4 regions of the Vibrio alginolyticus NBRC 15630 genome follow, and region 1 is predicted to be linked to each of the others. Evidence: predicted binding sites of a transcription regulator. Region 1 holds the regulator's gene; each other region holds the start of a gene.
The links. Region 1 encodes CRP, which controls carbon source genes, mostly activating them, when cyclic AMP is high. Its sites were predicted from a motif close to TGTGANNNNNNTCACA; they were not measured.
Positions count from the first base shown of each region.

Region 1 (8,199 bases):
TCAAGTCAATGACGCTTTGTATCGTGAGACCTTGCAGTTTGAGCTGCAACTAGAAAAGCAGCAACAAGCGGATTTGGTGGACTGCATTAACTCACTTGCACTACTCAAAAATGATGGTGACCCACTGACGTTGAGATACTGTCGTCAACTCGGTGGGGAGCATTTGCAGCAAGCCTTTGCTATGCCGGTGCCAAACATTCAACCACCAAAACGCCCATAAATCTGTAGAATACCTATAATCTTTATAAAGGATTATATTAATAAGTTCTTCAACGGACACCGAAGGACCGCATAAGAGCAGTTAGGTATGACACAATTTTTCGCAGCCGCCGGGATCAAAAACCCGCATCTCCAAACGCTTTTGCCGCGTTTTATTCGCAAAAAAGCGTTATTTACGCCGATTTGGCAAACCCTCGATACATCCGATGGCGACTTTCTCGATCTCGCGTGGAGCGAGGACCCAACCCAAGAGCCTGCACAAAAAAAGCCGATTTTTGTTTTATTTCATGGGTTAGAGGGGTGCTTCTATAGCCCTTATGCCAATGGGTTAATGAATGCATTTGCTCAATCTGGATGGCTGTCGGTGATGATGCATTTTCGTGGCTGCAGCGGTAAACCAAACAAAAAAGCACGAGCTTACCATTCGGGTGAAGTGACGGATGCTCGTTACTTCCTAGAGCACCTTGAACAACGTTTTCCTGATCACCCCAAAGTTGCGGTTGGTATTTCTCTTGGCGGTAACATGTTGGCGAATTATTTAGCCCAATATAAAGACCACCCTATTTTGAATGCAGCGACTATTATCTCAGCGCCTTTAGACCTAGCAGCGTGTGCAAACCGTATTGAACAAGGCTTTTCGAAAGTGTATCGCCGTTACCTACTCTCTTCACTCAAACGCAACGCGTTGCAAAAACATCACTTGTTGCATGGCGAGCTCGCTTTGTCTTACAACTCAATAAAACGTGTCACACGATTGTATGAATTCGATGATTTGATCACGGCACCACTGCACGGCTTTAAAGACGCACAAGATTATTACGACCAATGCTCTGGCTTAAGTAAACTACAACAAATCACGCTACCGACACTGATCATCCATGCCAAAGACGATCCGTTCATGACCGACGATGTGATCCCGAAGTTTGTTCTGCCAGATAACATTGATTACCGTCTCTTTGAGCACGGCGGCCATGTTGGCTTCCTGACAGGAACGGCGTTAAAACCTAAGTTTTGGTTGGAGGAAGCGCTGCCTGCGTATTACGAAAGTATCGCCGCAGATTACCTTTCTGCTGTATCCAAGCAACGAACGCAGTAAACTAGCCGCTCATCATAAAAGTTAGAGGTATTTATGATCATTCCATGGCAAGACATTGCGCCGGAAACATTGGAAAACTTAATTCGTGAATTCGTCTTACGCGAAGGAACGGATTACGGAACCGTCGAGGTTTCTTTGCAAGACAAAATTGATCAAGTTAAAGCTCAATTGGAAAAAGGTGAAGCGGTTATCGTGTTCTCTGAGCTACACGAAACCGTCGATATTCAGCATAAAACAAAATTTTAGACCCTTCACATTTTACCGTATCCCACTCGATGACAAGGTATTGTTACGTGCTATAGTGGGATATCGACCGTGCAGTAGTAACTCTACTGCACATTACAGGTAAGTAATTTTCGACAAGGTTTGTCATGTCAGCTAAACACCCAATTATTGCGGTTACTGGTTCGTCCGGTGCCGGCACGACCACTACATCTGAAGCCTTCCGTAAAATGTTCAATATGATGAACGTTAAACCCGCATGGGTTGAAGGCGATAGCTTCCATCGCTTTACTCGCCCAGAAATGGACATCGAAATTCGCAAAGCCCGCGAGCAAGGTCGACACATTAGCTACTTTGGCCCACAAGCTAATGACTTCCCGGGATTAGAAGAGTTTTTCCGTAAGTTCGGGCATGACGGTACTGGCAGCGTGCGCCGTTATCTGCACACGTTTGACGAAGCGGTTCCCTACAATCAAATGCCAGGCACGTTTACACCGTGGCAAGACTTACCCGAAAACAGCGACGTGCTGTTTTATGAAGGGTTACATGGTGGCGTGGTCGATGGCGATGTTAATGTTGCTCAACATGTGGATTTCTTAATTGGCATGGTGCCGATTGTGAACTTAGAGTGGATCCAAAAATTCGTACGTGACACTCGCGATCGCGGCCATTCGCGTGAAGCGGTAATGGACTCAATCGTGCGATCCATGGACGATTACCTCAACTATATCACTCCGCAGTTTTCTCGTACTCACATCAACTTCCAGCGCGTACCGACCGTTGATACTTCCAACCCACTTAATGCAAAAGGCATCCCTAGTTTGGATGAGAGTTTTGTGGTGATTCGCCTACGCGGTATCAAGAATGTCGACTTCCCATATCTGCTGGCCATGATTGATGGCTCATTCATGTCACGCCACAACACGATTGTCGTACCCGGCGGTAAGATGAGCTTTGCAATGGAGCTCATAGTTCGGCCTATCCTACAACAGCTCATCGAAACAGGGAAAATTGGCTAAAAACCTGCCTGCGAAGATGTTTACTTTTCATACCGTGATCATGTGCACAGTTTTGCTTACAAAATCTCAATCATGGCACGATTAAAATCAAGAAATCGTTTTCGAAAAAGGATACTATTTCTTACCGAAACACAAGAGAGCTTGCAGCATATAAAAAGTGCTCTTATTCTAGTAGGCCTAATTCAGGCTTAGCTAAAATATGGATAGCGCAAGCGTACCCTGCAGAGGAAGTGAGATATTATGGTTCTAGGTAAACCTCAAACCGACCCAACATTAGAGTGGTTTCTTTCACACTGTCATATTCATAAGTACCCTTCAAAGAGCACGCTAATTCACGCGGGCGAAAAGGCAGAAACTTTGTACTACATCGTTAAAGGTTCTGTTGCGGTTCTTATCAAAGACGAAGAAGGTAAGGAGATGATCCTTTCTTACCTAAACCAAGGAGACTTTATTGGTGAACTTGGTCTATTCGAGGAAGACCAAGAGCGCACAGCTTGGGTTCGTGCTAAATCTCCTTGTGAAGTTGCTGAAATTTCTTTCAAGAAGTTCCGTCAGCTTATCCAAGTAAACCCAGACATCCTAATGCGTCTTTCTGCGCAGATGGCTCGTCGTCTTCAAGTAACTAGCCAAAAAGTGGGTGACCTGGCGTTCCTAGACGTAACTGGTCGTATCGCTCAGACGCTTCTGAACCTTGCAAAACAACCAGACGCAATGACTCACCCAGACGGCATGCAAATCAAGATCACTCGTCAAGAAATCGGTCAAATTGTTGGCTGTTCTCGTGAGACAGTAGGTCGTATTTTGAAGATGCTAGAAGAGCAGAACCTAATCTCTGCTCACGGTAAAACCATCGTGGTTTACGGTACTCGTTAATCTCAAACTAGAGTGACACGAACAAAATTATAAAAGCCACCAATGGCAACATTGGTGGCTTTTTATTTGCTCATGACCAAATGAGATAGGGTGCAGCGAACACTAATGAGTAAGCTTAACAGGTTAACCCTAAAACTTAGCCATTCGTACTTTCAAAGATTTTGTCAGCTGAAGCGGCCACGAAACCTGGGTACAAATCACCATTTTCCATCGGATAGCGCTTAGCAAATTCATAAAACCCGCCAGGGATAATTTCAGTGCCTTCGCTAAAACGAACCGCTACTTTATCTGCCATGGTCGATGACTGCTCTAGCAACACCTCAGGAGTGCCCTTCACTTCACCACCATTTTCATTAATGGTAAACCCAGCGGTACGCAGATGATCGTTTACCTGCTTCACTTCTTCATATTCATTGAGCTGGTTAACGCTCACCGTGAAGTGGTTTGCTCCGTAACCATGCGCCGCAAGCCAAGATGCGTACTCACTTTCTTTAGCCAACGTTTGGTAATCAGCAAAGCTTAAATCCCACAAGCGTCCACCATGTAAGAATGCGCTATCGTTCAGCTTGTCAGCATCGACTTGTGCCACCAAATTTTTCACAATCTCTTGTAGCTCAGACGAGCACTCTTCAACTTTTAGCTCACTAATAAATACTTTAGGTTTCTTCGGATCTGGGTGCTCATAGTGCTTAGCAACCAGCTTTTTGCTTTCGAAAACGTAATCACCACACGCCTTGTAACCAATAGCTACAAATGGCTTAGCTAGAGTTTCAATACCAAGAGGCGCGATATTGAAGGTACGTAAAGCTATATGATCATTAATCAGAGGCTCATCTTCTTGAAGCAGCTGATGCACTTTAGCCGCCGAAGGGCAAAGACGTTGAATGTAATCTTGCCATAGCGATTCAAATAACACATCGGGCGTCATAACGACTCCTTGTTACGAGATGTAGAGTTTAAAGGTAAGCGGAAGTTGGCTGCTCGTTCACAACAAAAGTTGTCCAGAATAATGAACGAGCAACCATCAACCTGTGACGGTAAATGCCAGTCAGTCAACACGCTTTTCCGAGTCTTTGCTCACTTTTCGTGTTCTGCCAACGATCACTACAACCCATACCTAAATGATGCGCCGGCAAGGTGAGCCGCAATGCATAGTTGCGACTCTATTATTAAATCTTATAGCGCTACACCTGGACTCAATGTTGCAGGCAAGACAGTTTCTTGACCTTCCATTGATGCCATTGGGTACGCACAGTAATCTGCTGCGTAGTAAGCGCTTGGACGCAAGTTACCCGACGCCCCCGGACCACCAAATGGTGCATCACCACTTGCACCCGTTAACTGGCGGTTGCGGTTCACGATGCCGGCACGAATGTGGTCCACGAAGTATTCCCACTCTTGGTCGTCGGTTGAAACCAAGCCAGCAGATAAACCAAAGCGCGTATCGTTTGCTAGCGCTACGGCTTTGTCTAATCCTTCGTAGCGCACCACTTGCAGAAGTGGGCCGAAGTATTCTTCATCTGGTAACTCAGCAATGTTCGTTACATCAATGATACCAGGAGAAACAAACGCCGCCTCTCCTGCTTTCGCTTCAATCAAGCTTTCACCGCCAAGAGACTGTAGATTAGCTTGTGCATCAAGAATAAACTTGGCTGCCACGACCGAAATTTGCGGTCCCATAAATGGCGCAGGTTCTGCAAATGGTTGGTCTACGCGAATATTGCGTGTCGCTTCAACGAGCTTGGTGATAAGCGCATCGCCTTTTTCACCCAATGGCACATACAAACGACGAGCACACGTACAACGCTGCCCAGCACTGATAAACGCTGACTGGATGATGGTGTAAACCGTGGCATCCAAATCACCATATTTATCAGAGATCACCATCGGGTTATTACCCCCCATTTCTAGTGCGAGCATCTTGCCTGGTTGACCCGCAAATTGACGGTGTAATACATGCCCCGTATTCGCGCTACCCGTAAACAGTACGCCATCAATGCCTTTTGCGTCAGCTAGGGCGATACCAGTTTCTTTAGCGCCTTGAACAAGGTTAATCACGCCTTTCGGCAAACCGGCTTCTTCCCATAGCTTCATCGCCAATTCACCCGTCCATGGCGTTTGCTCAGACGGTTTGAAGACTACCGTGTTACCAGCCAGTAGCGCTGGCACAATGTGACCATTTGGTAGGTGGCCTGGGAAGTTGTAAGGACCAAACACCGCCATCACGCCCAATGGGCGGTGGCGCAATACGATTTGGTTGCCTGCTGCTTCACGGCTCGCCTCACCAGTGCGGTCATGATAAGCGCGAATCGAAATGGCAATTTTACCTGCCATGGCTGCTGCTTCAGTGCGCGTTTCCCAAATCGGCTTACCGGTTTCTTTGGCAATCACTTCGGCGATTTTTTCGCTGTTCTCTTTTACTTTCTCCGCAAAAGCCAACACGATTGCCTCACGCTCTGAAAATGGGCGCTTTTTCCAGTCAATAAACGCTTCACGCGCTGCAGATACCGCCTGGTTCACCTGCTCTGCCGTTGCACCTTTGCCTTGCCAGATCACTTCTTGGTTGTACGGCGACAGAGACGTAAATGCTTCACCCTGACCTTGTACCCATTCACCTGCAATCCAATGTGTCATTGTTTCTATCCTTAAATTCTGTCGTCTGTTACTGCGGAAGAAGGCGAACGAAATCCCCTTCTTCAACCGAAAGTGCATCCGCAACGTCTGGTGCGATCATTACGCTCTGTGTTTCTGCGTCATACGCCGCTTTAGTGACTGTCGCACGGAAGTTCTCGAAAGATGAATTACACATCAAGAAGTCTTGTGTGCTGGAATGTTCAGAGATTTTGACTTGCGCACGGAATGAATGACGTACCGACTCAATATTACGCAGATCACACTCAACCGTTGGGCCACCATCGAAGATGTCGACGTAGCCTCGGTTGGTAAAACCTTCACGCTCAAGCAGCTTCAGCGCTGGACGCGTGTTGTCATGTACTTGACCAATCACGGCTTGCGCTTCTGGGCTGAGCAGGTTGATGTAAATAGGCAGTTTCGGCATCAAGTCGGCGATAAAGCCTTTCTTGCCGATACCTGTCAGGTAATCTGCAAGCGTGAAATCGATAGAGAAGAAATGCTCTTGAAGCCATTGCCAGAATGGTGAATTACCCTCGTCGTCTGAAACGCCACGCATCTCCGCAAAGATCGTTTCAGAGAAGCGCTCTGGGTGCTCTGCCATCATTAGGAAACGACACTTCGACATTAGACGACCATTCAGACCTTGGCGGAATTTCTCACGCAAGAACAAGGTACAAATTTCGCTGTTACCCGTGTAGTTATTACCAAAAGTAAGCAGTTTAACGACGTTGTTAACGCCAAGCTTTGGCGACGAGTGCACGACTTTACTAATGTGATATGAGTAAAATGGGACATCCCAGCCGATAGATGCTTCGATTCCGGTGGTACCCGCAACCTCACCCGTTTCAGAGTCAAAGCCAACCATCAGGTAGCCTTCATCGCCTGGTTCTGCCACATCTGGCTTACCAAAGCTGTACTCTGAATGTTTGATTCGATTGGTTAACAGTTCTTCGTTAACCGGTAGAGATGTAAATCCGTGACCAGACTCCACCGCACAAGTGTGCAGTGCGTCGTAATCCGACATCGCGATAGGGCGAACTACTAGCATCAATACTCCCTCCAGATGCAAGAAGATCCTAACTATATTGTAGGAACAATTCCCCCATCAGAGATCCTTGACGGGGGTGTCTGCGTTGACGTTTAAACTGATATCGCGCTTAAACTAAAGTCGCGATCGCTTTATCCAGTTTCGCCAAGCCTTCTTCAATTTCTTGTTGTGTGATAACGAGTGATGGTGTGAAACGTACGACATTGGCACCCGCAACCAATACCATGAGACCTTGTTTACCTGCAGCAACCAGCACGTCACGCGCACGGCCTTGCCATTCTTCATTTAGTGCAGCGCCAAGTAATAGGCCTTGACCGCGCACTTCTGAGAAGATGTTGTACTTCGCGTTGATCTTCTCTAGACCTTCACGGAACATTGCTTCGCGTTCTAGCACACCAGCCAACACCTCTGGCTTAGTAACTTCATTTACAACCGCTTCTGCAACCGCACACGCTAGTGGGTTACCGCCATATGTAGAACCGTGAGTGCCCACTTTCATGTGCTCTGCCAATTTTGCTGTCGTTAGCATTGCACCGATCGGGAAACCGCCACCAAGTGATTTCGCAGTACTTAGAATATCTGGCGTGATACCTAAACCTTGGTAAGCGTAGAAGTTACCTGTACGGCCATTACCAGTTTGCACTTCATCGAAGATCAGTAAGGCGTTGTGTTTGTCACACAGCTCGCGAACCGCTTGAGCGAACTCAGGCGTTGGTGGCACGATGCCGCCTTCACCTTGTAGTGGCTCCATCATGACCGCACAAGTACGATCAGACATGTGTGCTTGTAAAGCTTCGATATCGTTGTAAGGAAGGTGTGTCACGTCGCCTGGCTTAGGACCGAAGCCGTCAGAGTATGCCGCTTGGCCACCAACCGTTACGGTAAAGAATGTACGACCGTGGAAACCTTGTTTGAATGCAATGATTTCAGATTTCTCAGTGCCATGAACGTCTGCTGCATAACGACGTGCCAGCTTCAAAGCGGCTTCGTTTGCTTCTGCGCCAGAGTTAGCAAAGAACACTCGCTCAGCAAAACTCACTTCTGTTAGCTTTTTCGCCAGACGAAGGGCTGGTTCGTTCGTCATAACG
Region 1 is NC_022349.1:2,030,065-2,038,263, forward strand. Features, by position in the region: gene N646_RS09275 (TIGR02444 family protein) at 1-220, shown strand, start outside; gene N646_RS09280 (hydrolase) at 308-1,315, shown strand; gene N646_RS09285 (YheU family protein) at 1,349-1,561, shown strand; gene N646_RS09290 (phosphoribulokinase) at 1,687-2,556, shown strand; gene crp (cAMP-activated global transcriptional regulator CRP) at 2,797-3,429, shown strand; gene N646_RS09300 (DUF1338 domain-containing protein) at 3,566-4,357, opposite strand; gene astD (succinylglutamate-semialdehyde dehydrogenase) at 4,606-6,063, opposite strand; gene astA (arginine N-succinyltransferase) at 6,092-7,111, opposite strand; gene N646_RS09315 (aspartate aminotransferase family protein) at 7,221-8,199, opposite strand, start outside.

Region 2 (8,199 bases), 1.6 Mb from region 1:
ACCGACAACAAATTGAACATTTACATTTCTCAATGATGAGTGCAGTGCAACTGGCGTAACGCCATTATTCATCAATGCAAGCACACCTTTCGCCAACGTCTTGTTGGTATCAATTTGAGAACCGATGGCTGAGATAAGCGCGACCATACGACCTTTAATCGAGGCATTCGGATAACGTTTCTCGGCTTTATACAATACTTTGTTTAAGCTATCAGTACTGCCACCTAGATAGTAAGTAATAGAGTTAGCGTTCATCTCTTTACCAACCAAACTTACACGAGCATCGGAGATGATTTCCATCAATTCGTAACTAACGTTATCGGCTTTTCCTACCATTGCTTGGTCAAACAAATGCAGTGCAAATACTTTTTCTTTACCTGCGATGATCTCGACTTTGTCTTCTTCTGGGCGGTAGCTTGAAGAGATCAAAGTACCTTCGTGTTCAGGTTCGAATGTATTTTTAATCTGTAGCTCAATACCACTTTCACGTAAACCCGCAGCGGCATTTGGGTGAATCGCTTCCATGCCAAGGTTAGCAAGTTGGTCTGCTACGTCATAGTTTGTACTACCAATTGGTAATACTTTTTCAGGGCCAACAACGCGTGGGTCTGCTGAGCTCAAGTGGTACTCTTTGTGAATTACTGCTAAATCCGCTTTTGTTATTGCTGCAATTCGGCTAAATGTCATCTCACTATAACCTCGGTCATAAGTGTGCATTAGGCCCTCTTTACAGTAAGCATAACCTGTCACGATTGGCAGTTCTTTTGATACATCGATATCAGCAAACGCGTCACTGATCGACTCATCAAGGCTTCTTGGCGCTTGATTATCCCAACCAGACAGGTCAACGAACTTAGCGTTAATACCCATATTTTTTAGTTTTAGTGCTGTGTTGTAAGCACTATGTGCCTCACCGATAGACGAGAGAAACTCTCGAATTTGAGGCAAGTACTGGCGCAACGAAAATTGACCGTACTGACAGGTTTCTAAAATATTCGCGATACAGTTTTTCGCTTCAGCAATGCGGGAGCGAATGAATTTATCCGCACGGATACGATTCATTGGGTCCGCAAAAATATTTTCATTGGTCAGCAACATACGGCTTTCAACGTACGCTAACGCTTCTTCCCATTTGTCGTCGCGTTTCGCGATAAGCTGATAAACGCCTGGTTTACTGGTTTTTTTACACTCGAGCAGCGCATCGGTCATACCACCGTATGCAGATACGACAAAAATACGATTGTATGGTGTTTTGGGACGAAGAATAATATTGTCGAGAACAGCATCAAATGCTGTCATTGATGTACCGCCGATTTTTTCTACGGTAAATGTCATGATAAGCCTTTTTTGATTGGTAACTTTAAAAAGAAAAAAGAAGAGATAGTAAAGTGTGGGGTGGCAAAGCACCCCACCATCATCTTTTAGTCAACGAGAGGATAAACACCGTTTTCATCGTGCACTTCAGCGCCAGTAATCGGTGGGTTAAACACACACGCCATTACCATTTCTTTATTCTTATAAGCTCTCAAGTAGTGCTCATCGTGTTTATCAAGGATATATAATGTACCTGGTTTGATTGGGTACGTTTCTCCACCTACAACTTCAATCTCACCTTCACCACTCATACAAAACACCGATTCAAGGTGGTTTTGATAGTGAATATGAGTTTCTGTATCTTCATAAATCGTTGTGATGTGGAAAGAGAAACCCATGTTGTCGTCTTTCAACAACATGCGGACACTTTCCCAGTTATCTGAAACAACACGTCGTTCGCTGTTGCGGCATTCATCTAGAGTTCTGACGATCATAATTAAAATCCTTATTAAGATGCTTGTTTGAAATGTTTCGCAGCGATAGTCTCTACTGCATTTTCAAAGATGCTTAGTCCTTGATCTAGCTCTGATTCGCTGATGGTTAGTGGACAGAAGAACTTCACAACTTCATCGTCTGGACCCGCTGTCTCTATCACCATTCCATTCTCGAAACAGTTTTTCGCGATTTCAGATGCCATGTCACCATTGATACATTCAATACCAACCATCATGCCGCGGCCTTTTTTCTGCACAAACATTTGTGGAAAGCGACGAACACAACGGTCAATCACTGCACTCACCTTGTCTGAACACTGCTTGATGTGTGTTTCAAAATCATCGTTTGCCCAGTAAATTTCTAGTGCTTTTGCAGCAGTAATAAAGGCGTGATTATTGCCACGGAACGTACCGTTATGCTCGCCTGGCTTCCACTGGTCAAGCTCAGGCTTAAGTAATACGACAGCCATCGGCAAACCGTAACCACCGATCGACTTCGATAGCGTCACGATATCCGGTTGGATACCAGACGGCTCGAAACTAAAGAAAGTACCGGTACGTCCACAACCTGCTTGAATGTCATCGACAATCACAAGAATGTCATTGGCTTTACAGATTTTGCTCAAACGTTGTAACCACTCGTTTGAAGCAGCATTTAAACCACCTTCACCCTGCACAGTTTCAAGAAGTACAGCGGCTGGTTTATCCATACCTGCAGAGTTATCATTTAGCATGGTTTCGAACAGCGCAAGACCATCTACGCCAGCGTAACCTTCAAATGGAATACGAGTGACGTTACTTAGACTAGAACCGTTACCTTGTCTGTGATGCTGGTTACCCGTTGCAGCCAGTGCGCCAGCAGTACAACCATGGAAACCGTTAGTAAACGCAACGACGCTGTCGCGGCCTTTTACTTTTTTAGCCAGCTTCAATGCCGCCTCAACAGCGTTAGTACCTGTTGGGCCCGTAAACTGAACCTTGTAATCCAAGTTTCTTGGTTTAAGGATGTAAGTATCCAACGCTTCCAGAAACGATGCTTTCGCTTCTGAGTGCATATCCAAACCGTGAGTAATACCGTCCATTTCAATGTACTCAAGCAACGCTTGTTTTAGTACTGGATTGTTATGGCCGTAATTTAGAGATCCCGCTCCAGCAAGGAAGTCTAAGTATCGTTCACCTTGTTCTGTTTCTAGCCAGCAGCCTTTCGCTTTACGAAAAACGACCGGGAAATTGTTTGAATATGAGCGTACGTTGGATTCCTGCTTTTTGAAAATATCCATGATGAGACCGTTTTTATTTCCTATTGTTTGAGGATTATTTGAGAGGAATGCGATACAAATATTCTGTATCGTGTTTGCCTTTAAAGTGGGCTTCTTCATCCAAAAATGTGCTTACTTGGCCAGAATTGCCGTTCATCGCATCTAACTTTTTGAACAGTGCCCAAGAGGCTTTATTATCTTCCGTGATGGTAGTTTCTACCGATTTAACACCGCCTAATTCCTCTCGGGTGAGAAGTTCTTTCAACATGCGGAATGCTAAACCATGACCTCTAAAGCGAGGTGAGACTGCAACTTGCCAGACAAATAAAACGTCTTGCTCGTCTGGTTTCTGATAACCGGAAATGAAACCTGCGATTTCGCCTTTTTGCTCAACCAAAATACTGGTTTTGCTGAAATGCGTAGACTGTAGGAAATTGCAATAAGATGAGTTCATGTCCAATGGAGGACAGTCTGCAATCAAGCTGTAAATGTCGTCACCATCAGAGATTTTAGGCTCACGAAAAATCCATTTTTTACTTGAGTCTTCTCCAATCTCTGGATAAAGGACCCAAGGTGCTGATGTGATCATGTGAAAATACATATCCTTTGAGGTCTAATTAAATTTCCTTTTTATTATGGGCATCCCTCGCGACTAAAAATCAAATAATCCGCCTTTTTATCGGTATTTTTGTGATTCAAATCACAAAAATAAACCTATTAACCAAAAGTTAAAATAGTTCGAGGTCTAATTTATTAAATAGTCACCTAAATGCACAGTACAAAAAACAACCAGAATAAGACCGTTTTCCATGCTGTTCATTTCTCAGAGAAAAATAGAAATCCAAAAAAAAAGCGGCATGCTTTCGCATACCGCTTTTATCAATAATTTAACTGCTGATACTAGTTATTTTGATTTCTTAGAAACCGCCTTTGGACGAGGTTCATCCATCAAACCTTTTATCAAAGATACCGTTGCAACAAGTAAAACAATAGTAAACGGTAAACCAGTCGTCACCGCCATTGCTTGAGCAGCAGCTAGACCACCACCCAACATCAATGCAATCGCAACCAAACCTTCAAACGTACACCAGAACACGCGTTGTGGCGTTGGTGCATCGACCTTACCGCCCGCAGCAATAGTATCAATAACCAGTGATCCTGAGTCAGAAGAGGTAATGAAGAACACCACGACTAAGATAATGCCGACAAAAGATGTTATCTCAGCCAATGGCATAACATCTAACATGGCAAAAAGTTTTAAAGGTAGTTCTGCGTTAAACACCGCCTCGTAGCCATCATTAACGTATTGGCTAATTGCGTTACCGCCAAAAGCCGTCATCCATAACACACAAACTGAAGATGGGATAAGAATAACGCAAATAATAAACTCACGAACTGAACGACCGCGAGACACACGTGCGATGAACATACCCACAAATGGTGACCAAGAAATCCACCACGCCCAGTAAAACGCCGTCCAGCCTTGAGAGTAATTCACATCCTCTCGTCCAAATGGCATAGATAAGGCAGGGATATTAGCCACATAGGAAACGATGTTCTCGAAGAAACCAGTTAAAATCGCAATCGTCGGGCCAACAACAATAACAAATAGCAATAGCAGCGCTGCAAGACCCATGTTGATTTCAGATAAGATTTTCACGCCCTTATCGAGTCCAGCCACAACAGAGATTAAAGCGAGCGCAGTAATACCAATAATCAATATAACCTGCGTGGTATTGGTCATTGGGACATCAAACAGGAAGTTCAAACCCGTTGCGGCTTGAGACGCACCGTAGCCTAGCGATGTTGCTAAACCAAAAACCGTCGCTACCACTGCAAGAATATCGATAATATGACCAGTCCAACCCCATACACGCTCACCAAACAAAGGGTAAAAAATTGAGCGCATGGTGAGTGGCAAACCTTTGTTAAATGAAAAGATAGCCAGTCCAAGAGCCAAGAGCGCGTATATTGACCACGGATGAAGTGCCCAGTGGTAAATCGTCGCAGCCATCCCTAATGCCGAAGCTGCAGTTGCATCGCCCTCTGCACCACCTAGCGGTGCCCAGTCAGTACGTACACCATTCTCAACGCTCACGCCACCAATCGCAGAACTAAAATGGGACATCGGTTCTGATACACCGAAGAATACGAGACCAATGCCCATACCTGCAGCAAATAGCATTGCCAACCATCCGGCATAGGAGTAATCCGGTGTTGCTTCAGTACCACCGATTCGCACACGGCCCAATGGTGTGAAGATCAATCCGACACAGACAATGACAAAAATATTACCTGAAGCGAGAAAAAACCAGTCTAAATTGTGTAACAAACCCGCTCGTAGGTCTGCAAAAAACGGCTCTACCTGTTCTCGGAATAATAGTGTTATCACAACAAACATGACGATTGCTAAGCCAGAAATTGCAAAAACACGGTTGTGAATATCAAGGCCAAATGGGCCTACCTTTAGCGCAACGTTATCCTGACCAATTTGATAGTCAGTATCTATTGCGTTTACTTTTCCATCGGGGCGTTGAATGCCACCGTTATTATCGGTGCTCACGGATAATCTCCTTAAAAATACGTGACCAAGTTTAAATTACTTTCGTCGGAGTTCGAGTAATGAAACGTCTTCATCACTACCAAGCACATGTTCATAAAACATTGTTCTTATAAGCGGTTACTCAATCCGCCATCATAATCTTAAAGCCCCCTATCTCTCATTGCATTTTATTGTTTTCACCATAAATAACGCCTATTGCCAAACCGAAGATATTGGCATGTTTCGATTAAAGTGATACTGCAGTTGTGCTTGAAACAGCTCCGCAGTTGCTAACGCATCCGTCAGGGCATGGTGAGGTTGATAAGCAGGGAGGCCATATCTTTCACGAGCGTGCCCTAATCGTACAGAACCGGGTTTCTTGCCTTTCAACTTATTGATAAAACCTCTGCATTCACGGCGTTGTATCGCATACTCAATATCTAACGTATCAACAACAGGAAACTGTATCCCCTCTCCGATGCTATTTAGCAAGGCGTTATTAAAGAACTGCCTTTCAATGTTCTTGTAGTGAACAAGTACCACTTTGCCTGACAACGCATCCAATATTTCACCCAAGATCTGAGACAGCTGCGGCGCGTTTTTAACCTCAGAGTCAGTGATACCGTGAATAATGACAGACTCGTGGTTTAACTCTCTGTTTGGGTTAACGACCCAATGAGCAGAACCATTACATTGAACACGATCAATAGTGAACGGCACAAGTCCGATCGTGAGAATGACATCCTCTTCCGAGTTCAATCCTGTTGTCTCAAAGTCTACCGAGACAAATGGCACTTGTTCAATTGGTGTTTCCCCATTAACCATCGGTGTCGAATAGTAGCGTTTGAGCCTCTCGTCTTTCGCTTCTTTAGCTAGTTGTTTGAACAACATTGACCACTCTGGCGTCTGGGATGTATCCAACAACGGCTGTTCTTTTTCTACTTTTTTTGAGAACCACATTATTTGCTACTTCTCTGGTATCGAAACTTAATGAAGTTCTGAGCGTTACTTAGAATTTGAAATGCTGCTTTTAAGTTTCGACGTTCAAATTCAGACATGTTCTCCGGCTCAATATTGTTGTCTGGCTCTTCTCCATTTTCTATATCAAGGGCTTGGTGACGAATTCGAACCATGTAGATTAGCTCCATCGCATCCCTTAAATCCAAACCTCGACCTTTCGGTAAAATGCCAGCATCATTAATGTCATCTAAACGGTCGAAAGAGTTTTGCGATCGCGAACCGATTGCCAGAGAATGCACCCGTATTAAATCGGCCAACGGAGCCGTCCCCCTTCGCTTCAAGTTAATCGAGTTGCGATGACGACCATCTTTCTCCATCACAAAGTCTTTGAAAAAGCCCAGTGGAGGCGTCCTACGTATTGCGTTATACGCCATACAAGCAAGAAAGCGGTTATTTCTTTTCGCTCGTCTCACAATAAAGCTGCTTAATTGCTCCGCCCATTTCACTCGCCCATGCACACCGAGGAGATCAAAAAAGATATTACTATTTAACAATCTCTCAGGGGTTGGATTGTCTATCCAGTTTCCAAAGCATTCTTCCCATTCTGCACGAGTTTTTCGCCATTCTGGGTTGGTAGCCATAATGTCTCCAGTACAATAAGCATAGCCGCATGCCGCTAAACCATCACAAACAAATTTAGCAAACTTTTCAAAGTACTCTCCGTGAATCTCAACGTCATAACTGTTATCGAGAATAAGGGCGTTATCTTGATCCGTTACAATTAGCTGCTCATCCCTCGCCATTGAACCCATTGCGACTAAACAATAAGGAATGGGCGCTGGGCCGAACTCTTGCTCAGCTAATTCAGCGAGGCGTTGTTTGAAACTACTGCCTATAACCGACATGGCTCGACCAATCATGTGCGCGTTGGCATCTTCATTGACCATTCTTACGAAACAGTCTTTTACTTGTTCAGAAACCTGCTTGAGATCCTCGACACTGGTTTGCTGAAAAATAGAGCTCACTAGCAATAGGCTGTTCTGAGATTCGTAACGAACGATGTCCGTCATGCCAATAATTCCTATCGGCTTTTTATCTTTTAAAATTGGTAAATGATGTACGTTGTAACGCAACATGGTTAACATGGCCTCAAACACATAGGCGTTATAATCCAATGAAACCACGTCATAACTCATGACCTCACTCACTGGAATATTGGTATCAATACCTTGAGCTAGTACGCGAATGCAAAGATCGCGATCAGTCAATATTCCAAGCAGCTGTTCATCATCTTCTTCTGTGAGCTCCTCTGTCGGGCGAATAATGAGCAGAGAGGTGACATTTTCCTCTGCCATTAGTATCGCAGCTTCCTGAATTGAAGCCGTTGCCTCCAGAGTTACTGGATCTCTTGCTAAGATTTTACGTGCCTTAGCGGTGGTAAAGTCATTGCTTTCGGAGCGGCTAGATATTGCGCTTCGCAAACGCGCGCTATCTTCCAGTTCCATGTAGTCCGCAAAGTTTTCAAACTCATCACAAAGTTCATTGAAGATGTTTTCCGGAATGCAGTAAACGAGAGTGTCTTCTATCGCTTTGGCTGGCATACGTACGCGGTTGTTCATCAACAACCCCA
Region 2 is NC_022349.1:479,627-487,825, reverse strand. Features, by position in the region: gene N646_RS02155 (aspartate kinase) at 1-1,335, opposite strand, end outside; gene N646_RS02150 (ectoine synthase) at 1,422-1,808, opposite strand; gene ectB (diaminobutyrate--2-oxoglutarate transaminase) at 1,823-3,088, opposite strand; gene ectA (diaminobutyrate acetyltransferase) at 3,123-3,656, opposite strand; gene N646_RS02135 (BCCT family transporter) at 3,972-5,630, opposite strand; gene N646_RS02130 (3'-5' exonuclease) at 5,823-6,569, opposite strand; gene N646_RS02125 (DUF294 nucleotidyltransferase-like domain-containing protein) at 6,569-8,199, opposite strand, start outside.
Region 2: the regulator CRP is predicted to act here: its motif matches at 3,757-3,772, upstream of ectA (diaminobutyrate acetyltransferase).

Region 3 (8,199 bases), on a different replicon from region 1:
GTTTTGACTAGAGATTGCCCAACGATCGCGCCACCAACTCATATAGGCGATATCGACTTTGCCAAAGGGAGTGCTCATGTCCCAACTAGCGTCCTCTTCTACGTACATCAAGTCGACACTTTTCTCTTTAATACGAGGTAAACAAACGCTCAGTGCAGCTGAACGTAGTAGGGGATCTTGAGGCATGTATAGAGATACACGTTTGTTTGGGCAGCACATATCAAGTACGTGCAAATAGTGTGCATACGAGGTGTATGGCGGACGGACTAATGCCCCTTTTGAAGGGTAATGAAATACAGATAGATTACCAAGAGGGTCTTCTACGTTACCGCGAGCCAAAATTGTTTGGTATTTTTGGTCAATTCGCTCTCTGAGGTGATAAGAAGGTTCCGCAAGCGGCTCACTTGCTTCCGCTACATACTCCTGGGAAACAAAACGAGACACCTCATCGTAAGGATTATGATCGAGCGTTGCGATTGGCTCTTCATCAGCGGAATAATTGACGTGCTGGCAAAGAATATAGCCAGAATGCGCTTCGCCAGAAACAATCCAATACACACCATTATTGCTGTTCGGTTGCAATGCAATATAGTTTGAGGCCAATTCATAATACGTTGCGTGGTTTACCCAGCGCGCATCAATGGTTGCCAGCTTGCGGCGGCAGCGGCTAGCTATATGGTCAACATGATCGTAAAAGGTTTTTGGGTTAATACTAAGCTTGCGGCAGATTTCTCGTACGGAATATCCCGTAAACAATAAACCCATCAAGTTCTCTTGAAATTGAAGCTTCTTGTTGGCACCAGACCACTTGTCGACAAAGGTACTTTGACACACTTTACAGCGGTAACGTTGGCGATCGCCACTGTAACCGAAAGCGTGATAGAGGTGTTTGTGAGTGTGGACAGAAAGTCCAAAGTTGTCGCAATCATCATTACGGCAAGCAGGCAACCCGTCACTGTGGACGTGCCGCAGGCGATGAAGTTCGTTCACGACATCGCGATTATTAAGTAAGGGGGGGAAAGCTCCACATTCACGGCATACCATCGCCGGACGCTTAGGGTTCGCATGTTGCAGAACGTAACGCTTTGCATCACTCAATCCAAAGTTGTCACACGCCAATGTTTTACAAAAGTTGAGTTGTAACCCATCTGCGTCTTTTGGCAGTTCGCCGTTAGACACAATCGCCCCCTCGGGATAATTCGGGCAGCCAGCATAACTCTGGCTGCAAATTATTACTTACTATTTGTTCTTAGATGTTGATTGCAGTTTCTAGTGCAACTTTCATCATGTCGTTGAACGACTTCTGACGCTCTTCTGAGCTTAGTTTTTCACCACGGATGATGTGGTCAGAAACTGTCAGGATAGTCAGTGCTTTCGCGCCTAGGTCAGCTGCTACGCCGTAGATACCAGCCGCTTCCATGTCTACACCTAGGATGCCTAGTTTTTCCATCTTCTCGAAGATGTCTGCTTCTGGTGTGTAGAACAGGTCTGCAGAGAATACGTTACCTACTTTTACAGGCACTTCCTGAGCGCGCGCTTGGTTAACTGCTTCTTCTAGAAGACCGTAATCAGCGATTGCTGCGAAATCGTGGTTGTTGAAACGGATACGGTTAACTTTAGAGTCTGTAGAAGCACCCATACCGATAACAACGTCCATTAGTTTCACGTCGTCACGTACTGCACCACAGCTACCTACACGGATAACGTTTTTCACGCCGTATTCAGCGATTAGCTCGTGTACGTAGATACAGCAAGACGGGATACCCATGCCGTGGCCCATTACAGAAACTTTTTTGCCTTTGTAAGTGCCAGTAAAGCCGAACATGTTGCGAACGTCACAAACTTGTTTCACATCTTCTAGGAACGTTTCAGCGATGTATTTAGCGCGCAACGGGTCGCCTGGCATCAGAACTGTTTCAGCGAAATCACCTGGTTGTGCGTTAATGTGTGGGGTTGCCATAAGTGCTCTCCAAAGTTTTGTTTTGATAAAACGCCTCTATTATAGAACGCTATTACCAATTCTGTTGAACTTGTTCGTTTTCGTTGAGGCAATAATATCGGGACGTACAGTAGCCCCTTGAGAGCTTAGTCACAAAAACCACGTATTTAGAAACTGCAACTCCTATTGATAACTAAATCTGTTGAAACCAAAAGAGCAATCGATTTGCTTTTGAGCAGTTTGTCGATTGCGCGCACAAATTCTTTGTTTTTGGGCCAAACTTTTTTCTGAAAGCTGGTTGATCGAAATACTTTCGAGTGAAGTAAAACGATTAAATTGTACAACTTATTTTCTTGTACAATCTGGAAAGGCTTGCTATAAGTTATACAACAAAACTTTTTGTATAGGGATGCGTCATCATGGAATCTTCAATCAAAGTAGGTATCAGTTCGTGTGTTTTGGGTGAACGAGTGCGTTTTGACTCTGGTCATAAGGTGAGCAACTTTGTGACTAAAGAGCTCAGCCCGTATTTTGACTTTGTTTCGGTATGCCCTGAAGTCGGCGTAGGTATGCCAGTACCCCGTCCAACAATTCGTCTTGTTTCTAATGAAGAGCGTGTTGCATTGGTTGAAACCAAAAATCCAGAAAATGATCATACCGACAATATGCTCACTTACTCGGCCAATAAAGTAGATGAACTTCAAAGCGAGCAGCTTTGTGGTTACATCGTTTGTGCCAAGTCACCAACTTGTGGCATGGAGCGAGTCAAGGTTTACAGCAAGAACAGTGCTGCGAAAGAAGGTGTTGGCTTGTATACACAAACATTGATGCAAAAAATGCCTTGGTTGCCTGTTGAAGAGGATGGCAGACTTAACGACCCTGTATTGAAAGAAAATTTTATTACTCGAGTATTTTGTCTAAATGACTTTTACGACTCGATGGATGGTGAGCCTACTCGTGGCAAAATCATCGACTTTCATTCGCGCTACAAACTGACGTTAATGGCACACCACCCAGAGTCATACCGATCCCTTGGCCGCTTAGTTGCCGATGTCGCTAATTATGAAATTGAAGACTTTTACCAAGAGTATCGTTTAGGACTGATGAAGGCGTTAACGAATCGGGCTAGCCGCAAAAATAACACAAATGTGTTGATGCATTTACAAGGGTACTTCAAACGCTCACTAACTAAAGAAGAAAAAGAAGAGTTAGCGACAGTGATTCACGACTACCGTATTGGAATGCTGCCTCTGCTAGCACCACTTACGTTGATTAAGCATTACTTAAATACTTACCCAGACGAGTATTTATCAAAACAGAAGTTTTTAGAACCGTATCCGCAGGAGATGAGATTACGCTATGGTTTGTAGTTCAGAAGAAAAACTATACGCGATCCGAGATGTCGCAGAAATCACGGGTGTAAAACCAGTTACGCTGAGAGCTTGGCAACGAAGATACAACTTGATCCAGCCTCAGCGAACTGAAAAAGGACACAGACTCTATCGCCAGCAAGATCTCGATACGATTCGCGAAGTCCAGAGTTGGCTCGCGAAGGGGATTTCGATTGGTAAAGTGAAGGGGCTGCTAGGAAAAAGCGCCGATGTCGAAGTCAAAAACGAGGTTCGCACACTCGAAGAAGTTGAAAACATGCTGCTTGCGCTGTCTACCCTGAATCGAGGAAAAGCAGAGAGTTTACTTGCCTCTGTTCTTAAAGAGTACCCACTAAAACTCGTTATTGATCAGTTTATTAGCCCAGTATTTGATGCGCTAGATATGGTAAAAGGATCGTTGCGATCCTTGCAGGTGGGGTTATTTCAGACTTGTTTGATCACTCGTCTTGCCCTTGTTATCGATTCTGAAAACAAAGCCGCTTCCAAAGGAAAGTGTCTGCTCATTAGCTTTGAACAAAACAGAGAATCTGAGAGTTGGATTCAAGCAGCGAAGCTTTGTGAACAAGGGTATCACACGACTTTGATCGATAAGGTTGATGATGTTTCTGGTCTACTAGATCACGAGGTCATTGAAAATGGTTCGTTTATCTACCTTTTCTCCAATAAAGCACTAGCTGCTAAACAAGTAGCGTCCATCAAAATGCTTCACGCACAGCTAGGTGATCGGATGGGGTGCTCTGAAGTGATAGAGAAATTACACCTAACTTAGTAGACAAAAGATAGGAGCTACCATGATTTTAGTATGGTTTCGACGTGACTTGCGTACGTTAGACCACACGGCACTCAAAGCGGCATTGGATTCAGGTCAGCCTGTCGTCGCTTGCTTTATCGCGACGCCAGAGCAGTGGCGGGAGCATCACATGGCGCCGATGCAGGCAGACCTCATTGCTCGTCGCTTAGCTTGTCTTAACGAGGAGCTTGAAAGCCTTAATATTCCTTTTTTGTACAAAGAGGTGCCGTCGTTTTCCGATTGTACAGATGTGATTAGTGGGTGGGCGGAAACACTTGAAGCCACGTCTGTCATGGCAAACATTCACTATGAGGTGAACGAACGAGAGCTCGATACACAAGTAAGTGAAGCGTTAGCTTCTCACGATATCGAATTTGAACTGTTTCATGACAAATGTGTGCACGCGCCAACGACGGTTCTTAATAAGCAAGGCGAATATTTTAAGGTATTTACGCCATTCAAGCGTGCTTGGTTAACGCAGTTCCATATGCCGACGGTAGTAAAACCTCACGAGCAAGCGCCACTCAATAAAAAGGTACTCGAACAATTAGAGTCGGCTCGATTTAATTCAAGCTTCACATTTAGCTATCCTCGAGAATCCAGTGAAGACTGGCTGGCTTCGACTAATGATATTTTGAAGCAGCTTAGGGAATTTGCACGGGAGCGCAGTGACGCGTATCAAAGCGAGCGAGACTTTCCAGCTATTGATGGCACTAGCCAACTGTCTCCATACCTTGCGATTGGCGCACTATCACCAAGGCAGTGTATTGCTCGTTTGTATGCTGAAAATCAACAAAATGACCTTACAGAAGGGAAAGCAACTTGGCTAAGTGAGATCATTTGGCGTGAGTTTTATCAGCACCTATTGGTTTTCGAACCAAAACTCGTCAAAGGCAAAGGATTTATCGATTGGGAGGATAAAATCCAGTGGTCCTATGATGAGAAAGCCTTTGAGCGATGGAAGACAGGAACAACAGGATACCCAATCGTTGATGCAGCAATGCGTCAGCTCAATCAAACAGGCTGGATGCACAACCGATTACGTATGATTGTCGCGAGCTTTCTTACCAAGGACTTACATATTGATTGGCGATGGGGAGAAGCGTACTTCATGAGTAAGCTGGTGGACGGCGATTTTGCAGCGAACAATGGTGGCTGGCAATGGTCTGCTTCTACGGGCTGTGACGGGCAGCCATACTTTCGTATTTTCAACCCGATAAGCCAAGGCGAAAAGTTCGATGCTAATGGTGAATTTGTGCGCCACTGGGTACCAGAAATCAAAAGTGTACCGAACAAATACATCCATAAACCTTGGACTTGGGAGGGCTTTTCTTTACTGGAATATCACAAGCCGATGGTTGATCACAAGACAGAAAGAGAGATAACCTTACAGCTCTTTAAAAGTGCCAAGGAATAGAGTGAAATGCTTAGCAAAAAGCGATCAATGAGTTTCGCAAAACGTACCCTGCTATCTGTGTCGTTATCTTTAGTGAGTGGTCTATCATTCGCTAAGATGTACGAATTACCAGAGGATGGAAGCCGTTTAATTGGTCGCCTTGAAAACCACGTCGTGCAAGAAGGCGAAACCATGGCAAATATCGCTAAGCTCTACGATGTGGGTATGCTAGGTTTAATGGCCGCAAACAAAGGCGTGGATCCCTTCTTACCAGAAGAGGGGCATGTTCTTACTATTCCGACACAGCTAATCCTCCCAGACGTACCTTATAAAGGTATCGTTATTAATCTAGCCGAGCTGCGCTTATATTACTTTCCGAAAGGAGAGAATATTGTCCATGTATTTCCTGTCGGAATTGGCCGAATAGGGCGCGATACCCCAGTAATGACAACGCGTATCAGCCAAAAACGACCGAACCCTACATGGACTCCTCCAGCCTCTATTCGTGCCGAGTACAAAGCAAAGGGCATTGACCTACCAGCCGTTGTTCCTGCGGGGCCTGATAATCCACTTGGTATGTTTGCATTGCGTTTAGCTTACGGGAATGGCGAATACCTAATTCATGGTACCAACAAGGACTTTGGGATTGGTATGCGAGTCAGCGCGGGTTGTATTCGTATGGACCCAAGTGACATTGAGTGGTTATTTGACAAGGTTCGTAACGGCGAAGACGTTAACATCATTAACCAGCCTATCAAAATGACACTTGAGCCTGACAGAAGTGTGTTCTTAGAAGCACATGAGCCTTTGACTCGTAGTAATGGCGAGAAAGATGAACTCAAAGTGCCGAAAGAGTTAAAGTGGTGGCTGGATGAATTCGGTATGAAAAACGTGAAGGCTAAAGCAGCAATCGCTGCACAGAATGGGGTTCCCGTCGAAATAACCGCGCCTTAACGGGCGTTAAGACGCGGTATCAAATCTTACTTAGTGTAAGACTGAGCGATGTTATCGATACGCTCGTTAGCACGCTCAGCTTCTTCTTGAGCAGCCATTGCTGCTGCGCCTGATTTTTGAACGTCAGATTGAAGAGCTTGTACGTCTTGGCTTAGTTGGCTAACTTGGTTGCTTAGTTCGTCTAATTTTGCTGCATTTGCTGTAGCTGCGTCATCAGAAGAAGCACAACCGGCTAGTAGAAGTACTGAAGTTGCTGCAGCTGCGATCAACGTTTTGTTCATATAAGAACTCCTTGCTTATAGTGAAAGTCTCGCCACTAGCTATTATTTTATACAGTAGCGAGGTTAAATGTGGTTACATTTTATCAGTACATGATGTAGCAAAAGTCAAAAAAACCCAAGAATTTCATGGAGTACCTGACGTCAACTTTTACCTGAACTTAACAAAGTTTAACTACCTATCCTTTATTTCGTTCTCACAACAGTTTTCATAGCAGGTGTATTTGCCACGTTCCTGATATCAATAATTTAGACGATATTGACACAAATGAAAGTTTATTGGCCCAAATAACTGCTATTTAAGTCGTTTTGTTGATGGATAGAAGGCATATTTGAACGGCTTTTCTCTAAACTTCCTGTCCAGCTGCTCATCAAAAAGGCTAGTCTTTACTCTGAACTGAGCCACAAATGATGTTTTACCGTTACCACAGGGAATTAGTTTGTGTGATCTCTATCTATACTCCTATGATTTGCGGTATTATACCGAGCTTTATTTTTTTGCTGCGTTAGAGCGGAAACGACACTACAGAGCGCTCAGACGCTGACTGATTTATTGGAGAATACTTTGCAATTTAAAGATCTAGGCCTAGACAACCGATTGTTGAAGAACCTAAAACACTACGATTTTAAAAAAGCGACTGACATTCAGCAGCAGGCGATTCCTGTTGCGATTGCAGGCAAGGATCTATTGGCATCTTCGAAAACAGGTTCGGGCAAGACTTTGGCGTTTGTATTGCCAATGCTTCATAAGTCTTTAAAGACAAAATCGTTTTCTGCGAAAGACCCTCGCGCGGTAATCCTTGCTCCTACTCGTGAGCTAGCGAAACAAGTATATGGTGAGCTTCGTTCTATGCTAGCTGGCCTATCTTATGAAGCAGCACTGATTTTGGGTGGTGAGAACTTTAACGATCAGGTAAAAGCTCTGCGTCGTTACCCGAAATTTATCGTGGCGACACCAGGACGTTTGGCTGATCACTTAGAGCACCGTTCGCTTTATCTGGATGGTTTGGAAACGCTAATTCTGGACGAAGCAGACCGTATGTTGGATTTGGGCTTTGCACCAGAGCTTCGTCGCATTCATAAAGCAGCCAAGCATCGTCGTCGTCAAACGTTGATGTTCTCTGCGACATTAGATCATGCAGACGTCAATGAAATCGCGGCTGAAATGCTCAATGCGCCAAAGCGAATTGCTATCGGCGTTTCTAACGAAGAACATAAAGATATCACGCAAAAATTTTACTTGTGTGATCACCTAGATCATAAAGAGGCAATTTTAGATCGTGTTCTTTCTGAGGCTGAATACCGTCAAGTTATTATCTTTACGGCAACGCGTGATGATACTGAGCGACTAACAGAAAAGCTGAACGAAAAGAAACTGAAGGCTGTAGCACTAAGTGGTAACTTGAACCAGACTCAACGTAACACCATTATGAGTCAGTTTGAGCGCGCAG
Region 3 is NC_022359.1:121,897-130,095, reverse strand. Features, by position in the region: gene N646_RS15880 (lactate dehydrogenase) at 1-1,179, opposite strand, end outside; gene deoD (purine-nucleoside phosphorylase) at 1,250-1,960, opposite strand; gene N646_RS15870 (YbgA family protein) at 2,359-3,309, shown strand; gene N646_RS15865 (MerR family transcriptional regulator) at 3,299-4,099, shown strand; gene phrB (deoxyribodipyrimidine photo-lyase) at 4,122-5,537, shown strand; gene N646_RS15855 (L,D-transpeptidase family protein) at 5,544-6,470, shown strand; gene N646_RS15850 (Lpp/OprI family alanine-zipper lipoprotein) at 6,497-6,751, opposite strand; gene N646_RS15845 (DEAD/DEAH box helicase) at 7,302-8,199, shown strand, end outside.
Region 3: the regulator CRP is predicted to act here: its motif matches at 2,079-2,094, upstream of deoD (purine-nucleoside phosphorylase).

Region 4 (8,199 bases), on a different replicon from region 1:
AGTTCGTACGCGCGTTCGTGTTTTTTCTTTATTTTCTTTGTTTTGGTGATTTTCAAATCTTTCTCCCTAGAGCCAATATTCGTTTGAACCGAATGTTGGTTTCTCCACAGCCAACGTTGTGAACTCACAAAAGACTCCGCTTCTCACGTTCGTCGCGTAAACGGCGTCAAAATACAAAAATGCCCGCTATTGTCGCGGGCATAATAACGGTACTTCATCCTAACGGATTGTGTGGGTTGAATGAGTGACCTAGACGGAACTTTCGTACCTCTGAGCTAACAAAATTAGTAATCCGCTCATTCTTCTACGTCACTCTACGCATCTTATTTGCTCGCCTGTGCGCGAACTTCTGTAAGGCGTTTAGAAATGCGATTCACGTCTTCACGACTGAAGATTTCATCTAGGTTCATCGACAGCTTACGACGCCAGTTTGGATACTCATCAACCGTGCCAGGAATGTTGACCGGTTGATCCATTTCTAGCCAGTCTTCAAGCTGAACGCTAAGCAGTGCAGAATCACCCGCCGCAACGTGCAATTGAAGCGCTTCGCTTAGGTATGAATCCATTGGTACGAACTGCGCATCATGGCCAATACCTTCTGGCAAGTAACCGTGCCAACGAACACTGTCTAGGATACCTTGTTTGCACTTCAAGCGGTCAGCGAATAAGCCTTCCAACTGTTTTTCATCTGGGTACAGACCAATCTCACGACCCATTTTCAAGTCATCGCAGTGCCAGAAACCGCGTAGGGTTGGCATGTCGTGTGTACACAATGCCGCCATAGACTGCTCTGCGTAATGCTTCGGAGAAATAAAGCCGCCGTCCTCTTTTGAGGTTTCGAAGAAGAAGACTTTGTACGAATGCACGCCCGCATCACGTAGGATATCAACGATTTCATCTGGTACAGTACCTAAGTCTTCACCAATCACAGAGCACTGATGACGGTGCGACTCAAGCGCTAGGATTGCGAGCATGTCTTCCACTGGGTAGTACAAGTACGCGCCTTCTGTCGCTTTCTCGCCTTTTGGAATCCACCATAGACGCAATAGGCCAAGTACGTGGTCGATACGCAGTGCGCCACAATGCTTCATGTTGGCACGTAGCAACTTGATATACGCATCGTAGCCTGTCGCTTCCAACACTTGAGGGTTAAGCGGTGGCAGACCCCAGTTTTGACCTAGAGGGCCAAGAATATCTGGTGGCGCACCGATGCTTGCATCCAGCACTAGGTTGCCTTCATCCGCCCATGTTTCACTGCCAGAATCTGCAACACCTACAGCAAGGTCGCGGTACAGACCAACCGCCATGCCTTTTTCTTCTGCTAGAGCTTGCGCTTCTTTGATTTGATCGTCTGCGATCCATTGTAGGTACATGTACAAGTGAACGCGATCTTGGTTGTCCTTGATGTACTTCTGAGTACCAGCTGCGTCGAATGTGCGGTATTTCTCAGGGAATACTGGCCAGCCCCACATGTTTGCATCTTCTGCATGTAAATCAGCATGAAGTGCATCGAATGCAGCTTGGTGTAGCAAGCTGTCGCCGCCTTTTTCAACAAAGTCCAAGAAGGCACGAGCGCGATCGGTGTTCTTGTCTAAATGGCGAGCTTTAAACTCACTGAATAGCAGCGGAAGAACACTCATTTTTAGTTGCGAAACTTCGGTGTAATTCACCCAATGAGAGTCTCGCGCTTTTTGTAGACGTTGTTGGAACTCTGCGCTACCAACACGTTGTTGTGCTTCTGCACTTAGCGCGAACTCAGGTACAGAGCTTACATCGATGTACATGATGTTCAACCAACGACGAGAAGACGGGCTGTATGGGCTTGCCCCTTCTGGATTCGCAGGGAACAGCGAGTGAATAGGGTTCAAGCCAATGAAGTCACCGCCACGAGAGGCAATATCACTCACCAGTTGTTTTAGGTCGCCAAAATCACCGATGCCCCAGTTATGCTGAGTACGCAGTGTGTAAAGCTGGATACTAGGACCCCATAGCTTTTTGTGTTGGTTTAGATCGTCTTGTTTGAAACACGCTTTCGGCGTAATGATCAATGACATCTCGTAAGGTGTTTTACGACGCTTACGACTGATGATCAGTTTGTGATAACCCCAAGCCAAGTTCTTTGGCAATGCAAACACTAGAGGGCCACCCTCAGCACGCTCATCACGAACAATTTGGGACTGAAGATAGCCTTCAAGTACCTCTCCTTGTTCTGTTTCTAAACGCCAGCTGAATTCACTCTCACGAGCACTCGTACCTAGGTTTAGTTCCACTTCGACTGGTTCGCCGTCGCGTAAAACAAGAACAGGGGCTAGTACGTCTTTTTTATGTTTCTTTTCAGCAGAAGCCAGTAGTTTTTCATCACTGCTAGTATCGTAGCCAAGCGAAGCGAGCAAGCGGCGTAGCGTCTCCTCAGACACTTTCGCCTCATCTCCCCAAGCACTGACATAGCTATCAGCCAATCTCGCCATTTCCGCGACTTTCTTTAATGCTGTTTGTTCTTTCATCGCTTTCTCCGAAGGTAATACCAACACCTTCCATGTAGGGTTTTATTGTTATCAATAACTTCTTTTGGAAAATGACCAAAGGTAGCGCTTGGCTACCTTGGTCTTAACTAGGTTCTATTAGCGTTTCACCGCTTCAAGTTTCCAGATATTGTTCACGTAGTCGCGGATTGAGCGGTCTGACGTGAACTTGCCAACAAGGGCGGTATTAAGAATGGCCTTCTTCGCCCAGCCAGCTTGATCTTTATATTGTTCGCTCATGTCTTCGTGCGCTTTCACGTAAGATGCAAAGTCCGCAAGACATAAGTACGGGTCACCGCCGTCTAGTAGGCTGTCATACGTTGCACGCAGTAAGCCTGGTTGACCTGGTGTGAACTCTTCACCCAATAGCAAGTCCATTGACGCTTTGAGTAGGTGATCCGCATTGTAGTAATCAAATGGGTTGTAACCTTGAGCTTTCAGCGCTTTCACACCTTCAACATCTAGACCGAAGATGTAGATGTTCTCATCGCCTACTTCCTCACGAATCTCAACGTTTGCACCATCCATTGTACCGATAGTTAGCGCACCGTTTAGCGCCATCTTCATGTTACCTGTACCTGATGCTTCTTTACCCGCTAGCGAGATTTGTTGAGAAACGTCAGCCGCAGGGATAATGATTTCAGCCATGCTCACGCGGTAGTCAGGGATGAATACCACTTTCAGCTTGTTACCGATGCGAGGATCGTTGTTCACCTTGTCTGCAATCTTGTTGATTGCGAAGATGATTTCTTTCGCTAGGTGGTAACCCGGTGCTGCTTTTGCTGCGAAGAACACAACGCGTGGCGTACACTCAAAACCTGGTTCATTAAGAATACGGTGGTACAGAGACAGTACGTGTAGCAAGTCTAGATGCTGACGTTTGTACTCGTGCAGACGCTTGATTTGGACATCGAAGATTGCATTAGTATCGAGCTCGATACCCATGTTCTCTTTCACCCAAGTTGCTAGGCGTTCTTTGTTCTCTTTCTTCACTGCCATGAATTCTTTTTGGAATGTCGCGTCAGTAGAGTACTTCGCAATACCTTCAAGTTGCTCTAGTTTCGCTGGCCATTCTGGGCCGACTTTCTCAGTGATAAGCTGAGACAGACCTGGGTTACAGAACTTCAACCAGCGACGTGGCGTAATACCGTTCGTTACGTTGTGTAGACGTGTCGGGTACATTTCGTGGAACTCTGGGAATAGGTCTTTCTTAACCAATTCAGAATGAAGTGCTGCTACACCGTTTACTGCGTAAGAGCCGATTACACATAGGTTTGCCATGCGAACCATGCGGTGGAAACCTTCTTCGATGATAGAAAGCTTCTGTTGCTTCGCGACATCACCCGGCCACATTGCACGTACGTCTTGTAGGAAGCGGTGGTTGATCTCGTAAATGATCTCCATATGACGTGGTAGCAGGTGCTGGATTAGCGACTCTGGCCATGTCTCTAGTGCTTCTGGAAGTAGCGTGTGGTTGGTGTACGCAAATGTCTTAGAGCTGATTTCCCAAGCCGCTTCCCAAGCTAAACCTTTTTCATCCATCAGGATGCGCATTAGTTCAGGAATCGCAATCGTTGGGTGCGTATCGTTAAGCTGGATAGTCTCTTGCTTAGGTAGATCCGCTAGCGAGTAGCCCGCAGCTTCGTGGCGACGTAGGATGTCACGTACAGACGCTGCTGAGTGGAAGTACTGCTGCATTAGACGCAGTGTTTTACCTTTCTCGTGGTTGTCGTTCGGGTAAAGCACTTTAGTGATGTTACCTGCGTCGATCAGTGCGTGCTGAGCTTCGAAGTAATCACCATTGTTAAAGCTTGCTAGTGAGAATGGTGCAATCGCCTGACATTCCCAAAGACGTAGCGGGTAAACCGTGTCTGATTCGTAACCCACAATTGGAAGATCCCAAGGCATTGCTCTTACTGTCATGCCTGGTACCCATTTGCGAACTTCTTTACCGTTCTCGTTAATCACTTCAACGTGACCGTAGAAACCGATCTCTTGCGCAAGTTCTGGACGCGCAATTTCCCAAGGGTAGCCTTCTACACCGCGCCAAGCGTCAGGTGCTTCTTGCTGGCGACCATCTTTGAATGACTGTTTAAATAGACCGTATTCGTAATGTAAACCATAGCCGACAGTTGGGAATTCTTGTGCCGCACATGAATCCATGAAACACGCAGCCAGACGACCAAGGCCACCATTACCCAATGATGGGTCGCGCTCTTCTTCTAGCAGATCAGTTAGGTTGTAACCCAGTTCAGCCATTGCTTCTGTTACTTGTTCATACAGACCCATGCTGATTAGGTTGTTACCAGTCAAACGACCGATAAGGAATTCTAGCGAAAGGTAGTTAACGCTCTTCGCACTTTTAATGCGTGGATCTTCTTCTGTCGCAAGCAAATCTAGAGTAGTAAATTCAGCCAGAGCATGCCCCATTGCTAGGTACCATGCGCGGCTGTCTGCGTTTTCAATCGTATGAGCGTAAGTTACAGATAGGTGTTTCTTTACGCTTTCTTGGAACGACTTCTTGTCAAATTGTTTTTGTTGAGTAGGTTTCATTACGAAATTCTCACGTCTTTTGGTAATTCATCTGCCATACATCGTGCATTTACCTCTGTGAATAAACATCCTCCTAATTCTCATCCTTTGAAGGAGGAGGGCTGAGGGCGTAGAGGGGGTACCATTGCTAGGTTAGTGATCCAAATCTCAACAAAGTGAACTTTGCACCAGTTCTTAGTGATTTTGATCACAATGGAATGTGAGAAAGGTTAAAACCCGTTCATGACGCTTTTTATAGTCCACTCATCTGATGATGTGAAAATTGTAATATCGGTCACATTAACTCGGTCAGCGTAGAAGAACTTTTCGTAATCTATGTGCAACGCGATCTTAACGCTAACGAAACAAACGATATTTAAGTGACGACAATCACAAATAAAGGGCGTAGTTGATGGTAAATCCATCAACCCTTGAGAATTAGGAAGTGGATCAAAGTAACGAACATTTCTGATGTCGTAACATCCCACTCAGCTCACAGGATTGTACGCTTTTTATACAAACTAGAATTAGGCGATGTGAGTTATTTCTAGTTTTCGCTAGCTTTTATATCTAAGTGACCGTATGGAATGGTTTTTCAGACGGACGCAAGCCCCAACAGTAGCGACATTATCCGGCATTCAAACAGTGTTTTTGATGCTGATGACATCATTCAGTAAGACGGCTTTCAAGGGGGCTTTACTAGAATGATCACGTTGCAGTCATTTGGGTATACATAAATAAGGACATAACTACTAATGTGGATTCCATCTAAGCTTACTCGACCAGGACGCCTGCACAATGCCATCGTGCGCCCACGAGTGTTGGACTTACTACAGCAAGCGCCTTACTACAAATTGGTTTTATTCCGATCCCCAGCAGGTTACGGAAAAACGACAATGGCAGCGCAGTGGCTATCCGATAAGCCAAACGTCGGTTGGTACAGCATTGATGACAGCGATAACGACGGCTTTCGCTTTGTAAACTATCTGCTTCAAGCATTAAACAAAGCCACCAACTTCAGTTGCGCTAACGCACAAAAACTGGCGGAAAAACGTCAGATCTCGTCTTTACGCTCCCTATTTAGCGAAGTGTTCGCTGAAATGGCTGACTTTCATCAAGAGTGCTACGTGGTGCTTGATGACTACCATTTAATCACGAATGATGAAATCCATGAATCCATGCGTTTCTTCTTAAAGCACATGCCAGACAACCTCACCGTTGTGGTAACCAGTCGTGCAGCGCCGCCTCTGGGCACTGCAAACTTACGTGTTCGTGATTTAATGATCGAAATCGGCAACGAGATGTTGGCGTTTGATACCGAAGAAACCACTCGCTTCTTTAACCAGCGTATCGCCGATGGTATCGATGAAGACATGGCGAACAGCCTAAGAACCTATGTTGAAGGTTGGCCATCGGCGATGCAGTTGATCGCATTACAAGCCCAACATCAAAACCGCACATTGGCACAAACTGTAGAGTCGGTATCGCAGTTCAATCACGCGCACTTGTGGGATTACTTGGTCGAAGAAGTGTTTGACTTACTCGATCACGAAACTCGTCACTTTTTAATGCAAGTATCCGTGCTTGACCACTTCAATGATGAGTTAGTGTTTGCCCTTACCCAACGCGAAGATGCACTGGGAATGATTGAATCGCTTAACCGTTACGGCTTATTCATTTACCCGCTCGAAGGGGAACAGAACTGGTTCCGGTTCCATAACTTATTTGGCGAGTTTTTATCTCATGAGCGCCAAGCTCGTATTCCTCAGCAAGAAAAAGATCTCCACCGCAATGCTGCTATCGCTTGGTTACAACAAAAAGCACCACACCAAGCGATTCATCATGCACAAAAATCGAATGATAAGGACTTAGTGGTAGAGATCCTAAACGAATTCGGCTGGAAGATGTTTAACCAAGGCGAACTCAGCACACTGGAAAGCTCAATTAACAAGTTGGACGATGATCTGTTGTTCAGCCACCCAAAACTTACGATGCTCCGAGCATGGTTGGCTCAAAGTCAGCATCGTTATAACCAAGTGGGCCACCTGCTTGAAGAAGCGGAAGAGGAACACAAAAAGCGTAACATTGCGTTAGATATTCATTATCAAGGTCAAGCAAACGCGTTGCTTGCTCAAGTGGCTATCAACAGTAACCAACCAGAAAAAGCTCTCGAATTAGCGGAGCTAGCGCTTAGCCAACTTGATAACACTATTTACCGTAGCCGAATTGTGGCGACTTCGGTTGTTGGTGAAGTTAACCACGTGCTAGGTAAACTAGACCGTGCTTTGCCGATGATGCAACAAACTGAAAAGCTAGCTCGTCAGTATCAGGTATATCACCAAGCGTTATGGGCAATATTGCAGCAAAGCGAGATTTTAATTGCACAAGGTTACGTGCAAGCTGCCTTTGAACTACAAGATTCCGCATTTCGTCTGATTGAAGATCAGCAGCTTCAGCATGTTCCTCTTCATGAATTTTTGCTGCGTATTCGCGCGCAAGTACTTTGGTGCTGGAACCGACTTGATGAAGCGGAAGAATGCGCGTACAAAGGTCTGCAAATTCTCGAAAACCATTCACCAAGCAAGCACTTACATAGCTATTCGATGTTGGCGCGTATTGCGATTGGACGCGGTGAATTAGACAAAGCCGGTAAATTCATTGAGCACATCCAACACTTGATGAAACAGTCGACTTACCACGTAGATTGGACTGCAAACGCTTCACTATCGTTGATTCTATTTTGGCAAGCGCGCGGGAATACCGATGCAATGCAAGAATGGCTCAACACTGCGGTTCGTCCTGAATCGGCATGCAACCACTTTTCTCAATTGCAATGGCGTAACATTGCTCGCGCCCACATTAACTTAGGCCAATATACCGACGCTCGTGCTGCGTTAGATTTTCTCCAAGGTGAAGCTCGTCGCACTAACCTAATCACAGATACTAATCGCAACTTAGTGGTTGAAGCGGTCCTTTCTGCTCGCCAAAAAGATGAGGAGCAAGCCAAGGCACTGTTAAAAGAAGCATTAGTAATGACGAACCAAACTGGCATGGTCGGAAACTTCCTGATTGATGGTGCAACCATTGGCGGTCTGCTGGAGAAGTTGAGCCTCCGCCATGAACTGGGCGATCTTGAGCGTCACCG
Region 4 is NC_022359.1:279,658-287,856, forward strand. Features, by position in the region: gene glgB (1,4-alpha-glucan branching protein GlgB) at 1-56, opposite strand, end outside; gene malQ (4-alpha-glucanotransferase) at 324-2,504, opposite strand; gene N646_RS16595 (glycogen/starch/alpha-glucan phosphorylase) at 2,622-5,075, opposite strand; gene malT (HTH-type transcriptional regulator MalT) at 5,810-8,199, shown strand, end outside.
Region 4: the regulator CRP is predicted to act here: its motif matches at 5,339-5,354, upstream of N646_RS16595 (glycogen/starch/alpha-glucan phosphorylase).